DNA from 2 places in the Vibrio sp. PNB23_22_6 genome. Region 2 is predicted to be linked to the other one. Evidence: predicted binding sites of a transcription regulator. Region 2 holds the regulator's gene; the other holds the start of a gene.
The links. The regulator MetJ, encoded in region 2, represses methionine synthesis genes. The targets are predictions, from matches to a motif close to TTAGACNTNTANANGTCTAA.
Positions count from the first base shown of each region.

Region 1 (4,255 bases), on a different contig from region 2:
AGACAGTAAAAAGGCTGATGTATTCTCATCAGCCTTTTTGTTTTTATGACGTATTGGTGTTGAATTACCAACCTTTAACAACGCCACCTTTAAAGGTTTCTTTTGCCGCTTGGTGTACTTCTTCGGTTTGGTAAGCTTTTACGAAGTTTTGTACGTTTGTCGCTTGAGCATTGTCTTCACGAGCGACAATTAGGTTCACATATGGTGACTCTTTATCTTCAACGAAAAGCCCATCGCGTTCTGGTGTGAGGTCAATTGAGCTTGCGTAAGTCGTGTTGATGATAGAAACCGCAACATCATCAAGAGAGCGAGGAAGCTGTGCAGCGTCTAGCTCAACGATAGTTAAGTTTTTCGGGTTGCCAACAATGTCGCGAACCGTTGCCAACAGATCTGCACCATCACGCAGTTCGATCAGGCCTTGTTGTTCAAGCAGCAGTAGAGAGCGACCTAAATTGGTTGGATCGTTTGGCACTGCGATGCGCGCACCATCTTCGATTTCATCCACTGATTTCACTTGCTTAGAGTAGCCAGCAATTGGATAGACGAAAGAGTTTCCAACCGTGACCAGCTTATAACCACGATCTTCTACTTGTTGGTCTAGGTATGGCTTGTGTTGGAACGCGTTCGCATCGATTGACCCATCATCCAGTGCGGCATTTGGTGTTACATAGTCAGTAAAGGTAACGAGCTCAACATCCAAGTTGTATTTCTCTTTCGCCACTTTTTTGGCAACTTCTGCCACCTGTGCTTCCGCGCCGGCCATGACACCGACTTTGATGCTGTTTTCGTTAGACTGTTTGTCACCGCAACCTACAAGCGCGAGAGTTGAAGCAACGGTTGCTGCAGTCAAAAGACTCTTAAGGCTAAATTTCATGGTTATCTCCTTATAATTTTTAGAAATGTTTAGGCTATCTGTGGTCCACGCGGCGTACGATTGTGTCGCCGATGGACTGAATAATTTGAACAAGTACAATTAGCATCACGACAGTTACTGCCATGATAACCACATCGTAGCGGTGGAAACCATATCGAATAGCAACGTCACCAAGACCACCACCACCCACAGTGCCTGCCATCGCTGAGTAGCTCACAAGTGTTACTAGGGTAATGGTTACTGAGTTAACAATAGTCGGCATTGCTTCTGGTAGTAGCACTTTTGTAATGATCTGCATCGGTGTTGCTCCCATTGATTGTGCCGCTTCAACCAGCCCTGTTGGAACTTCTAATAGGGCACCTTCAATTAATCGCGCAACGAATGGGATAGCGCCGATAGTCAGCGGGACGATCGCTGCGGTCGTGCCGATAAACGTGCCGACCAACAGTTTCGTTAAAGGGATGATTGCGACCATCAGAACGAGGAATGGTACAGAGCGACCGATGTTGACGATCGCGCCAAGAAAGCGGTTCAGTTTGTTGTTTTCTAGTAAACCACCTTTTTTAGTGGTGTGCAGAATGACACCTAATGGAATGCCTATCGCGAAGCCAACAATACCCGCAACGGCAACCATGTAAAGGGTTTCCCATGTTGCACCTAAAAGTAGGTTGCTGTTTAGGCTCAGCCATTCAGAAATTGCATTAAAGGACATAGCCAAGTACCTCTACTTTCACGTTGTGTTTACGTAGGAATTCAATCGCAGCGTTATCGTCTTCTTGATTACCAAACAGCTCGGCGACCATCATGCCGAACTTCACGCCGCCAGCGTAATCTAGATCGGAACTTAGGATGCTCACATCAATGTTGAACTTACGAGCGATTTGCGTCATCAGTGGTGCATCCACTGTTGCGCCAGTAAATTCTAGGCGAACCAGTGGGTAGCTATTGTCAACGCGGGTTGCTTGTAAGCGTGCTTGGTAATCTTCCGGGATAGACAGATCCAAAGTAGAGCGAATGAACTCGTGCGCCAGTTCTGTTTTTGGGTGCGCAAAAATGTCACCCACGCTACCTTTCTCAACTAACTCACCACCACCGATGATTGCCACTTCGTGGCAGATGCTTTTTACCACTTCCATCTCGTGAGTGATCAATAGGATGGTGATATCCAGTTTGCGGTTGATTTCTTTTAGTAGCTCTAGAATGGATTGCGTTGTCGCTGGATCCAGTGCGCTAGTCGCTTCATCGCACAATAGAACGCTTGGATCGGATGAGAGTGCACGTGCAATGGCGACACGTTGCTTTTGACCACCACTTAGATTTGCTGGGTAGCTTTCATGCTTATCTTCTAGGCCAACCAACTTAAGTAGCTCAGTCACTTTTGCTGTGATCTGTGATTTGTCTTTGCCTGCAAGCTCAAGAGGAAGGGCGACATTGTCGAAAACGGTGCGAGACGACAGCAGGTTAAAGTGTTGGAAGATCATTCCGATGTTGCGGCGAGTTTCTCCCAGCTGCTTTTTGCTTAATGTAGTTAGATCAACGCCATCAACGATGATTGAGCCTGATGTTGGGGCTTCCAGCATGTTGACACAACGGATCAGGGTACTTTTACCCGCGCCCGATGAGCCGATCACACCAAAGATGGTGCCCTTCGCGATATCTAGGTTAATGTCCTTGAGGGCAAGAATTTCTTTGCTTCCTTGGTAGAACACTTTATTGACGTTTTTTATTTCTATCATGTTTCAACCTGCACAGAGATACTGGGACCTTCACTGTTAAAAACGGCTTTTAACAGGAGTAAATTTTGAACTCTATCTCAATTCTCAGTTGATGCTATTGGGTAAGCGAAATGAAGTCAATAGATATTTTTACGTCTAGACGTCTAAGTGTATGGATGTTTTATTTCAGTACGTAAACAAGAAGAAGTATGAAAAAAGAGTGGTTTTCCAGAATTACCGATTCTCTGCTAACAAATCAACTGTTTTGTGTCGGCTTCACACGAATTAGATAGTGTTGAAGTTTATAAGGTGTGTAATAATCAGATTAAACCGAGTTAATAGAGAAATACGTTTTGGCAAAACCTGCTGTTTTTATCGATCGTGACGGCGTGATCAACGTTGACCACGGCTATGTTCATGATGAACATGATTTTGAGTACATTGATGGTGTGTTTGAAGCGACGAAAGCACTGAAAGATAAAGGTTACCTATTGGTGCTTGTAACCAACCAATCGGGTATCGCGCGTGGTAAATACAGTGAAGACCGTTTCTTATCTTTAACTCAGTGGATGGATTGGAACTTCGTCGATAATGGCGTTGAGTTCGATGGTTTTTATTATTGTCCACATCACCCAGAACATGGCATTGGCGAATACAAACAAGATTGTGATTGCCGCAAGCCAAAACCAGGCATGTTCATTTCTGCGCGTGACTTCTTGAAGATCGACATGGAGAAATCTGTGATGATCGGCGATAAAGCCGAAGACATGATGGCTGCAGAAGCGGCTGGCGTTGGCACTAAGATTTTGGTTCGCACAGGTAAGCCTGTCACTGAACAAGGTGAAGCGCTCGCGACGGTTGTACTTGATAGCATTGCAGACGTTCCTGCATATTTAAGTCGTTAACGCTATATCAAACGTAAGATTTATCAAGAAGCCAGCATATTGATTGCTGGCTTTTTTTTGTCTTTTTGGTTAAGACCCATAGGTCACAGAATAGCGATGCGGCTTGTGATTCATTGCGAGTACAAGGTTTAAGGCAAAAGCGCCAAGAATAGACAGGCCAATAATCCAAGGCGTGACGAAGAAGAAAGAGGCAAACAGGATGCACGCATCAATGGCCATCTGAGATTTGCCGACAGAAATGCCAAACTTATCTTGAATGAACAAACACAGGACATTAAAGCCACCCAAGCTAGAGCGATGACGGAATAAGATTAACATGCCTAAGCCCATCAATAAGCCTCCTGCAACGGCGCAGTAAACTTCATTGATGGATTCAAGTGAAATCAGCAGAGATAAGTGGTCAGCAAACACGGAAACCAAAGCGCCAGAGATAGCACTGTTAATCGCAAAACGGCCCCCGAAGCGTTTCCATGCCAATAAGTAGAATGGGCAGTTGGCGATAAAATACAGAACACCAAAGCTAAACGGCGTAAATTGGGTAATTAAAAGAGCCAGTCCAGTGGTGCCGCCCGTTAGCAGATTAGTAGACTGTAAAAAGAATACGCCCTGAGCAACCAGAAATGTGCCAGTTAAAATCGCAATCCAATCTTCTTTATTTGAGTGTTTTTCCATCAATATTGTATTTATTGCTAAGTTTTGGGGCATGCATAGTAGTAAAAAGATGATCTTTTCGGTAGCTAGGGGGTAAAATTTGCGGTAAA
Region 1 is NZ_JBNFXP010000020.1:22,803-27,057, reverse strand. Features, by position in the region: gene ACVA54_RS15025 (MetQ/NlpA family lipoprotein) at 65-874, opposite strand; gene ACVA54_RS15020 (methionine ABC transporter permease) at 909-1,586, opposite strand; gene metN (methionine ABC transporter ATP-binding protein MetN) at 1,576-2,610, opposite strand; gene gmhB (D-glycero-beta-D-manno-heptose 1,7-bisphosphate 7-phosphatase) at 2,943-3,494, shown strand; gene ACVA54_RS15005 (YitT family protein) at 3,564-4,166, opposite strand.
Region 1: a site for MetJ is predicted at 2,738-2,757, ahead of metN (methionine ABC transporter ATP-binding protein MetN). Genes of this name have one in related genera too.

Region 2 (4,255 bases):
CCGAAACAGTGACTGGCATTTTTTGTCACCCCAGCGCCCACCGCAGCCAATAGGGAATAGCCTTCCTTGAGCTTGATTTCAGCTTCTACTGCTAGCTCTTGCAAGTACGTCAGTACTCCACTGGCAATTTCAGCTGTGTACGCTAAGCGCAGCGTTTGTTGATCCGATTGAGCTTCATACGCTAAAGGTTCTAGTTGAGCACGTTTTAGAGCCCGCAAAACCTCTTTCTGTGCACGTTCAAAGTCATGACCATGGAGAAAGGCTAACTGAACCAACAGCACTTCATCCAGCGATGTAATGATTTTAGCCCCTCGCCCCGAAGCCAATACACGCTCAATACGTGTCGAACCCGACTCTGGTTCATAGCTGCATTTAAGATTCAAATCCATTGCGCTCTGCGCAACAGGCTGAAGCGTTCGACTATGTAACACCGGAGCCGCCAAGCGAGCGAGTTCACTCGCTTCATCCAAGCGCAGCAAAGGGAGTAGACAAGCATCCGACACCAAACGAGGGTCTGCACTGTATACGCCTGGAACATCACTCCATATGGTCACCATACTCACTTCTGCCAGAGCGCCAATCACCGTTGCAGAGTAGTCTGAGCCATTCCGGCCAAGTAAGACCGTCTCGCCAGATTCATTTTGCGCCATAAAACCTGTAATAATGATTCGCTTGTGACTGTTCTGCGTAAGTACCGTTTTAATTGGTGGATAAGATCGTGCACAGTCTACTTCTGGTTGAGTCCCGGCATCAGCTCGTAAAAATGCTCGTGCATCCTGCGCGACTGCTGGCAAATCGTACTGTGATAACAAGGCAGCAAGTAAGCGTGAGGACCACACCTCACCATGCCCTAGCACTGCGGCTTTTTGTGCTTCCGTTAGTGGAGCCGACAACTCTGCTAATGTACTGAATTCATCTTGCAGAGAAGCAATTAATTGCACCTGCGCTTCGCCTTCCAGCAAAGCTTCCACCAACTCGGTTTGGAACTGTCGCAAACTTTGCAAGGCTTCATGAGCAATGCGGCCGTCTTTATCTAACCCTTCTAAAAAGTCAATAAGCCGATTCGTCGTTTTACCTGCCGCAGATACCACGACTAAATCATTCTCTGCCGAATACTCTTTAAGAATCCCAACCACACGTAAGTAGCACTCGGAGTTGGCTAGACTACTGCCTCCAAACTTGTGTAGCTGACGTTGTACCCTCATGACTTTCTCCCCCTAATTACTGCGCTGCTTTCGCGAAGGCTTGCTCAAGATCAGCAATCAAATCTTGTGCATCTTCAAGACCAACAGACAAGCGCAATAACTGTTGAGATACGCCCGCTTCTGCTAATGCCGTTTCCCCCATTGCACGGTGAGTCATGGAAGCTGGATGACAAATTAGACTTTCTACCCCCCCTAAAGACTCAGCTAAAGAGAACAATTCCAGCTCTTTCACAAATACTTTTAGCTGTTCAAACGAACCGGCGAATTCAAAGCTCAGCATTGAACCAAAGCCAGATTGCTGTCGCTTCGCAATATCATGACCCGGATGTTCTGGCAGGCTAGGGTGATAAATCTTCGCCACCAACGAGTGCGTTTGAAGATAGCCCAACACAGCGAGTGAACTTTCTTCATGAACTCGCATTCGGGCACCCAACGTACGAATTCCTCTTAATGTCATGTAACTATCGAATGGTGTTCCCGTCGCGCCAATGCAGTTCCCCCACCACGCCAACTCTTCAGCATGCGCTTCACTCTTAGTGATCACCACACCACCAATGACATCTGAATGCCCATTGATGTACTTTGTCGTTGAGTGAATCACAAAGTCTGCGCCCAGTTCTAAAGGCTTTTGGCACACCGGAGTCAAAAAGGTATTGTCGACCGCTACTAAAGCCCCCACTTTTTGGGCTTTTTCACATATAGCCGCGATATCCACCACGCGAACCAACGGGTTAGATGGCGTTTCTAACAAGATCAATTTGGGCTTTTGCTCAAGTGCAATATTCAGTGCCTGCTCGTCAGACTGGTCAACAAACTGAACCTTGAAATCACCTTTATTTGCACGAGTATTAAACAAACGATAGGTACCACCGTAGCAGTCATGTGGAGCAACAATGAGGTCATCAGGGCCTAAGAAAGCTGAAACCCAAAGGTTAAGTGCAGAAGTGCCACAGTTGGTTACCACCGCACCTTTACCAGATTCTAATTCATATAGAGCTTTCTCTAGTAAGCCTCGGTTCGGATTTCCTGAACGGGTATAATCGTACTGAGGAACTTCTCCAAAAGCGGGAAAGCCATAGTTAGTAGAAAGGTAGATGGGTGGAACAACAGCGTGGTACTGACTGTCTGACTCAATACCAGTGCGTACAGCAATGGTCGCAGGCTTATAGGTGCTCATGGGGGTATCCTTTCACGGCTGGTGACATCTGAGTGGGAATGCGCTATATCTAACCTATCTTATTCGATTGATTAACACTCTTCCCTGACTGTTAACCTCACTTTACTTGTCTAAAATTAGGACGTCAATACCTCCAGACGTCTATATGTCTTTGCTTATGGCGGTAAATGCAGCTAAAATCAGCACCTATATTTATTTTTCAACTTATTATATGAATGAAGGTGTGCAATGGCTGACTGGAATGGCGAATACATTAGCCCGTATGCAGAGCACGGTAAAAAAAGCGAACAAGTAAAAAAGATTACCGTATCTATCCCGCTAAAAGTTTTGAAAGTGCTGACTGATGAGCGAACTCGCCGTCAGATCAATAACTTACGCCATGCAACCAACAGTGAGCTGCTTTGTGAGGCTTTCTTACATGCTTACACAGGGCAACCACTACCAACGGATGAAGACTTACGAAAAGATCGTCCAGACGATATCCCAACGGAAGCAAAAGCGCTAATGACGGCAATGGGCATCGAATTCGAAGCATTTGACGAAGAATAATTGCTTACAAATTTGCCATCGTTCAGAAGCGGCATCGGGGCTCGTTTCAGAAACAATAAAAAAGGGACGCAATCGCATCCCTTTTTTATTCCAACGACTTTCTTCTATGAGATCGTTACTCTGCCATGTAATTTTCTGGTATTTCAATACGAGCAACACCTGAATCAACGGCAGCTTGAGCAACCGCTTTTGCTACGCGTGGCAACAAACGAGGATCCATCGGTTTAGGAATGATGTAGTCCGTACCAAATTCAAGCTTGTCCACACCTGCCGCTTTCAATACTGCTTCTGGTACTGGCTCTTTTGCTAGTTCACGAATTGCACCTACTGCCGCTAACTTCATTTCATCGTTAATCTCGCTTGCACGTACATCAAGCGCACCACGGAAGATGAATGGGAAGCACAATACGTTGTTTACTTGGTTCGGGTAGTCACTACGACCAGTACCCATGATCAAGTCATCACGCACTTCATGCGCGAGTTCCGGCTTGATCTCTGGATCCGGGTTTGAACATGCAAATACGACCGGTTTATCGCCCATTAGCTTCAGCGCTTCTGCTGGCAATAGGTTTGGACCTGACACACCCAAGAATAGATCAGCCCCTTCAATCACGTCTTCCAGCGTGCGCTTATCCGTATTGTTCGCAAATAACTGTTTGTATTCATTTAGGTCATCACGACGTGTATGAATCACCCCTTTACGATCCAACATATAGATCTTCTCACGCATTGCGCCACACTTAATCAACAGCTCCATACAGGCCACTGCCGCTGCGCCAGCACCAAGACAAACGATGGTAGATTCTTCAAGCTTCTTACCTTGTAACTCGATTGCATTCAGCATACCTGCAGCCGTAACAATCGCCGTACCATGTTGATCGTCATGGAATACCGGTACGTCACAACGCTCGATCAAGCGCTTTTCGATCTCAAAACAATCGGGGGCTTTGATGTCTTCTAAATTAATGCCACCAAAGGTATCGGCAATGTTTGCTACCGTGTCGACAAACTCATCAATAGTACGATGTTTTACTTCGATATCAATCGAATCCAACCCCGCAAAACGCTTAAACAACAGCGCTTTACCTTCCATCACAGGCTTAGAAGCCAGTGGACCAAGATTACCCAATCCTAGAATCGCCGTGCCGTTAGAGATCACCGCAACCATATTACCTTTCGCCGTATACTTGTAAACGTTATCGGCATTTTGCGCGATTTCACGCACTGGCTCAGCAACACCTGGGCTATATGCTAATGCAAGATCGTTCGCCGTTTCTGCAGGCTTGGTCAGTTCAACCGCAATCTTTCCTGGCGTTGGGTATGC
Region 2 is NZ_JBNFXP010000028.1:45,222-49,476, forward strand. Features, by position in the region: gene ACVA54_RS17395 (bifunctional aspartate kinase/homoserine dehydrogenase II) at 1-1,205, opposite strand, end outside; gene ACVA54_RS17400 (O-succinylhomoserine (thiol)-lyase) at 1,222-2,382, opposite strand; gene metJ (met regulon transcriptional regulator MetJ) at 2,611-2,931, shown strand; gene ACVA54_RS17410 (malic enzyme-like NAD(P)-binding protein) at 3,047-4,255, opposite strand, start outside.